DNA from 2 places in the Lysinibacillus sp. NPDC056959 genome. Region 2 is predicted to be linked to the other one. Evidence: predicted binding sites of a transcription regulator. Region 2 holds the regulator's gene; the other holds the start of a gene.

Region 1 (3,422 bases), on a different contig from region 2:
GCTATATCCATATAATGTAGAGTTGCTTGTTAGAAAAAAAATGCGTTTGAAAAAAAATAACGTATACATTTGCCGTGTTAGAGAAGGTGCGCGTGAGCTACTAATTGATTTAGAAATCATCTCAGACGACTTTCAATTTAATCATACTATTTCTCGGGAGCTCATTAAAAAGGGTGGCCAAAAAAGAGCATATTTACGAGGAGCATTTTTAGCTGGAGGTTCGGTCAACAATCCAGAAACATCAGCCTACCATTTAGAAATTTATTCATTATATAAAGAACATGGCGAGGCTTTAATGGATTTGATGAATGAATTTGAGCTAAATGCAAAAACAATTGAACGAAAAAAAGGCTTTGTAACTTATTTAAAAGAAGCTGAAAAAATTTCCGATTTCCTTAATATTGTTGGGGCTCATCAAGCAATGATGAAGTTCGAAGACGTCCGCATATTACGAGATATGAGAAATAGTGTTAATCGTATTGTTAACTGTGAAACAGCGAACTTAAATAAAACAATAGGTGCCGCATTACGTCAAGTAGAGAACATCCGATTTATTGAAAATTCAATAGGTCTCGATCAATTACCAGAAAAACTTCGTGAAATAGCGCGATTACGAGTAGAATATCAAGATGTAACACTGAAAGAACTTGGTGAAATGGTATCAAGTGGAACGGTTAGTAAATCAGGTGTCAATCATCGATTACGTAAAATTGATGAGATTGCCGATGCATTAAGAAGTGGCGAAAAAATTGGTGGCTAAATTTTCATACTTTTCAGGTACGTGTTGTTCTTTTGCTAGTAAGTAAGGTAATATAAAAATAATAAGATGAACGGTAGTAAAGGGGAGTTTTAAGAATGACCGAGAGAAGAGTCCATGTAAAATTAAAATTAGGACTACAAGCTAGACAAGCAGCGCTATTTGTACAAGAAGCAAATCGCTTTAGCGCAGATATCTTTCTTGAGAAAGACGAGAAAAAAGTAAATGCTAAATCCATTATGGGTGTTATGAGCTTAGCCATTGCAAAAGGAACAGAAGTTGTCCTTAGCGGTGATGGTAACGATGCTGAGCAAGCGGTTACAGCATTAGCAGCCCTAATTGAAAAAGAAGATTAATAAAACGCATAATGCATAATGCAGAAACTGTCCAAGAGGTAAAAATTACATATTGGGCAGTTTTTTTGCGCTTTCATATTGAAAAAGCAAGTCCTATTTTTGTTGGATATTTGTATAACTTAAAATGAAGGCCAATGTTATCCTGTATCGATCGTCGACATGAGGGATAGGATGAGGGATAGGAAGATTGAAGTCATAGGGAGTAGAGTCGGAGTCGGAGCGATGGGAGAAAGGTCAAAGCGTCGGAAAGAAGAGCCGAATCAGGGTAGACCCATCAAAGCAAACAAAAAAAGACATCTCAGGAATAAACCTTAGATGCCTTTCGTCTTTTTTATTTACGGTCGTTGCGATCCATAATTTGGTCGATTAAGCCGTACTCTTTTGCGCGCTCAGCAGTCATGAAGTTATCGCGGTCTGTATCTCTTGCAATGACTTCAAGTGGTTGACCTGTACGTTCTGATAAAATACCGTTTAATTTTTCACGTAAGAATAAAATACGTTTTGCAGCGATTTCGATTTCAGTCGCCTGACCTTGTGCACCGCCAAGTGGTTGGTGAATCATTACTTCAGCATTCGGTAATGCGAAACGTTTACCTGGTTCACCAGCTGCAAGTAGGAAAGCACCCATAGATGCTGCCATACCGATACAAATTGTTTGTACTTGTGGCTTGATAATTTGCATTGTGTCATAAATTGCCATGCCGGCAGTAATTGATCCACCTGGTGAGTTAATATAAAGAAAGATATCTTTATCTGGATCTTCTGCTTGTAGGAATAGGAGTTGAGCAACAATTGAGTTAGCAACGTTGTCGTCAATTGCACTTCCTAATAGGATAATACGGTCTTTTAGTAGTCGTGAATAGATGTCGTACGCACGTTCACCACGACTTGTTTGTTCAATAACTGTAGGAATTAAATTCATGTTAAATCCTCCTTAGAAAACTAAATTCGAATACTTTTGCTGAAAACTTCCATCGTATTCAGCTGTATCCTTATCATACACATTATAGTCAGGGAAGGTCAAATATTAACCCTGTTAAAGTGAAATAAATTAAAATAATTTCGCCTTTACGTAGATAAATGATGCGCCTGAAGCCCGTACATTAAATTCCTTTCTAGTGCGTGACGTACAATGGTGGCTGCATTTTATTTACTAGTTATTTTGACACTTACTGTATGAAGATAAAAAAAGTTTAAATGTTTTACATTCTATAGTTGAATTATGAGCAATACGTTTGTATAATGAATAAGGTCATAAGTTAAAGTACAGTACACTATTTTGTCAGGTATGCTTCAAATGAGGATTATCTACATCATGCTTTTTGTTAAGCCTAGTGGGTACTTTTTTTTTGTGCTCAATTGCCCTCGTGGTGTAATGGATAACACGTAAGATTCCGGTTCTTGCACTGGGGGTTCGATTCCCTCCGAGGGCGCCATTTTACTGATTATTTAATATATTTTTATAACTCGAATTCTCCTAATAAGTAGTTTAGCAGCCTGCTTAGAGGAGAAAGAGAGGGAAATTAATGGGAATATTACCTAGTAGGCATTATTCCCGTATCTGTTCCTTTCAAACCTTCAAAAAAGCAACAACTCCAAATTATTTTTTAGTGAACATACTGTACGTGAAGACTAGTTAAACTAGTCGAAAAAAAGAATCCTATCTGAGGGGATTCTTTTTTTTTGCAAAAAAGTAACATGTGTAATGGGTTTTGACTGTGGAGTTAGAGATCGTGTTGGCTAGTGGTCGAAGAGAGAAGCTTTTTGTAATCCGCAAAACGAGCGAGGAAAATTTATAGTTCATTAAATAAGAGCAGCCCCTTGTGATGATGCATCACATATGGGACTGCTCTTGTTTTTTTATTATTAATGTAGGGGATTTGTTGTTGTGTCGAACGAATTAAGCATCGTGTGCATATCTTGTTGAGAATATTGTGGTACTTGATAGTAGCTATGCATATTTTGGTAAATAGATAATTCGTATGCCATTTCGATGCAGTTGGGAATACTATCAGCAACAACTCGTCGAACTACAGGGTTTGTAGTTTCAGTTGCGGCAGCAGTCATACATTTTGCTGCCCCTTTTTGAGCACCTAATAGGAAGCCAGAGATTGCTTCGTCGTTGAGCTCGCTTGCATTTTGCATAGGCTTTTTAGGTTGGCCAGGATTTAATCCATATTTAAAATCATTTCCTGTCTCCATTTGATAGCGTCCCGTAGGTACAGTAGGATCATGCCCTGTTTTAAATGATTCCACAATTGTGTTATACATACCTAATGTGAAATTATATTGGCGATCCAAAATGCTAA
Region 2 (3,422 bases):
ATAAAGTAGTGGCAAAGAATCTAGATGGTTTTGTAAAGCCTGCCTGCTGTAATAGTGCTAATATGTCCTCTTCACACATAAATGAAAGAGAACGGATGGATTTCTCCATTTCCGCTACGTCTGATGGTGATAGCTTTGTATGCTGTAGCCAATAAGCGCGCCATAAATCAAATTGTAGCTCGGTTTCTAAAGTACCCGGCTGCCCGTATTTTGAGACGAGCACAAATGGAGCACCAAGCTTTAAATTATTTGCTATTTTTTTTAATGTTGCAAGCTTCTCTTGATCATCTTGTATAAAGTGAAGCACTAGTACACAGCTTGCCGCATCAAATTTTACTGAAGGTAGCTTAGTATCCAGTATAGTTCCTTGATATAAAGAAATATTATTAGGTAGAGACTTTAAACGTTCGCCAGCAATTTGTAGCATCGCTTCTGATGGATCGATACCAACAAATGACCAATGGGGTCTTTTTTCGGCGAGCTGTAAAATTTCATTACCGCTTCCGGAGCCAACTACTAAAAATTCAGCGTTTTCAGGTAATGCAAATTGATAAAAGGTTTGTGTTAAACGTAGCATTGCATCGTAGCTAGGTAGCGTGCGACGAATACCTTTTTCATATTCATTTGCAAGTGTGTTATTAAATTCCATCGAGTATCACATGCCTTTCAAAAAAATTTTATAAATCCAATTTAAAATTGAAACTATTTAAGGTGTATTTCCGTAAAAAATAGTACATAAAATAAAAAAATTATATGGAAGGGTTGATATAAATGGAAACTAAATGGTCTAAGGTAATCATACACGCAAGTGCATTTTTTGCGCCATGGTTCGTACCTATTCTATTTTTCTTAATTAGTTCGGAGGAAGAGGTAAAGAGCATTTCTGTGCAAGCCTTGCTGTTCCAAGTAGTGATGATAGTTTTACTTACAATTTCGGGTATTTTTAGCTTCTTACTCATTGGTATACCGTTCTTAATTGTTTTTGGAATTATGTATTTTATCGCGCCAATTATCGGTATTGTGAAGGCTTTATCTGATGAGTCTTGGCGTTATCCAATTGTTGGTCGCTGGGTATAATTTTTATAGACGCAAGTATATGCTAGTTGCATATGCTTGCGTTTTTTCTTTTGCCAATAAGGGTATCTTATAGCTAAAGCATTCGGTGGATTTTTTTTCTGTGTGCGAAATAATTGCAATTATTTTCAAGCGTTTTGTATAATATACTCAAAGAAAGTCAAAGATAGTCAAAGTCAGTGTAGTAAGCGAGGTGTATTCCTAAAATGCGTAATATATCAGACATCATAGAAGGCTACTTAAAGCAAGTACTTGAATTAGGTGGAGAAGGGCATATTGAAATAAAACGTAGTGAAATTGCAGATAAATTTCAGTGTGTGCCCTCACAAATAAATTATGTAATTAATACAAGATTTACCGCCGAACGAGGTTACCTTGTTGAAAGCAAACGTGGTGGTGGTGGATACATTCGAATTTTACGTGTCCGCGCGAATTCACAAATTGATCTAATCGATGATGTCCTCAGGCAAATTGAAGGTGGGGCATCACAAATAATGGCAGAAGATTTAGTTTATCGACTAATTGATGAGCAGGTAATTTCAAGGCGAGAAGCGAACATAATATTAGCAGCAGTTGATCGCTCAACTATCGATTTGCAACTCCCGTTACGGGATCATATTCGAGCAAAAATTTTACGAGCGATGCTAACGACGATTAAATATGAACAGCAAAAATAAAAGAGGTGATGGAAATGATTTGCGAACATTGTAAGCAGCGTAATGCGACGGTTACTGTAACACAAGTTCAAAGTGGTCAAAAGGTGGAGCACCATTATTGTGACGTCTGCGCCTCGCAGTTCCATCCATTTCATGCTGAATTTAAGCAAGAGCCAGTATCTATTCAACAGCTATTATCCAATTGGTTTGGCTCACCTACATGGCAGCAACAAAAAGTGGGTGAAAAGCAGCAAGCACCACCGCAACCGCAAACATGTCCACAATGTGGATTTACGTATAAACAGTTTTTAAAAGAAGGTAAATTTGGATGCTCTAGCTGCTATGATACCTTTAGTGAGCACTTACCGAAGCTCTTTAATCGTATACAGGCTGGACCTCAACATACAGGGAAAATGCCCGGCGCTCGAAGCAATGTTTATGTCATCAAAAAGCAAATTGAGGATATTCGTAAACGTATGAAGATGGCTGTAGATAAAGAACATTTTGAAGAGGCAGCAAAGCTTCGTGATGAAGTGAAGGAACTTGAGAAACAGGTACAATTTGAAGGTGGTGATGTGTCGTGATGATTGAATCGTTTTTAGAGCGTGCTACACCAACATGGATGAGTGTGGAGGACGATTATTCAGATATTGTCATTAGTACACGCATCCGCCTTGCTCGAAATTTAGATGGATATCGTTTTCCGTTAGCCTTTACAGAGGATGAAGCATTACATGTAGAACAGGCAGTTACACATGCAATAAAGGACAGTACAGAACTTCAAGAAAATTTTTCATATTTTGCTATTAAGGATTTAACACTTTTACAACGGCAAATACTTGTAGAAAAACATTTAATTAGTCCTCAGCTTGCAAAAAAAGAGCAAGTTGGTTCCATGCTCTTATCGGATGACGAATCAATTAGCATTATGGTGAACGAAGAAGACCATTTACGCATTCAATGTATGACAGCGAGTTTTCAACTTCAAAAGGCATACGAGCAGGCCAATAAAATTGATCGTACCTTAGAGAAAGCTCTGCCTTATGCATTCCGAGATACATTTGGTTATTTAACAAGTTGCCCAACAAATATTGGTACTGGTTTACGAGCATCTGTCATGATGCACCTGCCAGCCCTTACACTTACGGGTCAGATGAATCAAATCATTAATGCAATGACACGATTAGGAATGACGGTAAGAGGAATTTATGGGGAAGGTAGCGAAAATATAGGTAATGTTTACCAAGTGTCAAATCAGATTACACTAGGAAAAACAGAGGATGACATTTTAGCGGACATCCAAAGTGTTGCTGAAAAAATAATTCAAAAAGAACGACATGCAAGAGGCAAGTTAATGGAAAAAGCAGAGCTTGCCCTAGAAGATCGTGTGTACCGTGCTTTAGGTACGTTAACATATGCTCGAGTTTTAACGAGTGAGGAAGCTGCTACCTGTCTATCCAATGTTCGTTTAGGAGTAGATTTACAGTTAATTGAAGGTATTAAAGCGACCAAATTAAACGAATGTGTAGTCAGTATGCAACCTGGTTTTTTACAGAATTATGCAGGCGACGTTTTGCCGCCTGCTGAGCGAGATCGCGTACGAGCTGAAATGCTTCGTGAGGCACTATCTCAAGAAAGTATGAGTAAGCCTATTATTCGGGGAAAAGGAGAGGATTCATTTGATGTTTAATC

The links. The regulator CtsR, encoded in region 2, represses protease genes until heat stress. The targets are predictions, from matches to a motif close to ATGGTCAATAAAGGTCAAACA.
Region 1: a site for CtsR is predicted at 2,120-2,140, ahead of clpP (ATP-dependent Clp endopeptidase proteolytic subunit ClpP). Genes of this name have one in related genera too.

The regions. Positions count from the first base shown of each region.
Region 1 covers NZ_JBHURE010000036.1:5,566-8,987, reverse strand. The annotation lists gene whiA (DNA-binding protein WhiA) at 1-760, shown strand, start outside; gene ACFTQ7_RS23265 (HPr family phosphocarrier protein) at 856-1,113, shown strand; gene clpP (ATP-dependent Clp endopeptidase proteolytic subunit ClpP) at 1,445-2,035, opposite strand; tRNA gene ACFTQ7_RS23255 (tRNA-Arg) at 2,475-2,549, shown strand; gene ACFTQ7_RS23250 (spore coat protein) at 2,980-3,422, opposite strand, start outside.
Region 2 covers NZ_JBHURE010000008.1:63,642-67,063, reverse strand. The annotation lists gene ACFTQ7_RS11825 (class I SAM-dependent methyltransferase) at 1-649, opposite strand, end outside; gene ACFTQ7_RS11820 (magnetosome magnetite crystal formation protein family) at 772-1,077, shown strand; gene ACFTQ7_RS11815 (CtsR family transcriptional regulator) at 1,281-1,751, shown strand; gene ACFTQ7_RS11810 (UvrB/UvrC motif-containing protein) at 1,766-2,314, shown strand; gene mcsB (protein-arginine kinase McsB) at 2,311-3,420, shown strand; gene ACFTQ7_RS11800 (ATP-dependent Clp protease ATP-binding subunit) at 3,410-3,422, shown strand, end outside.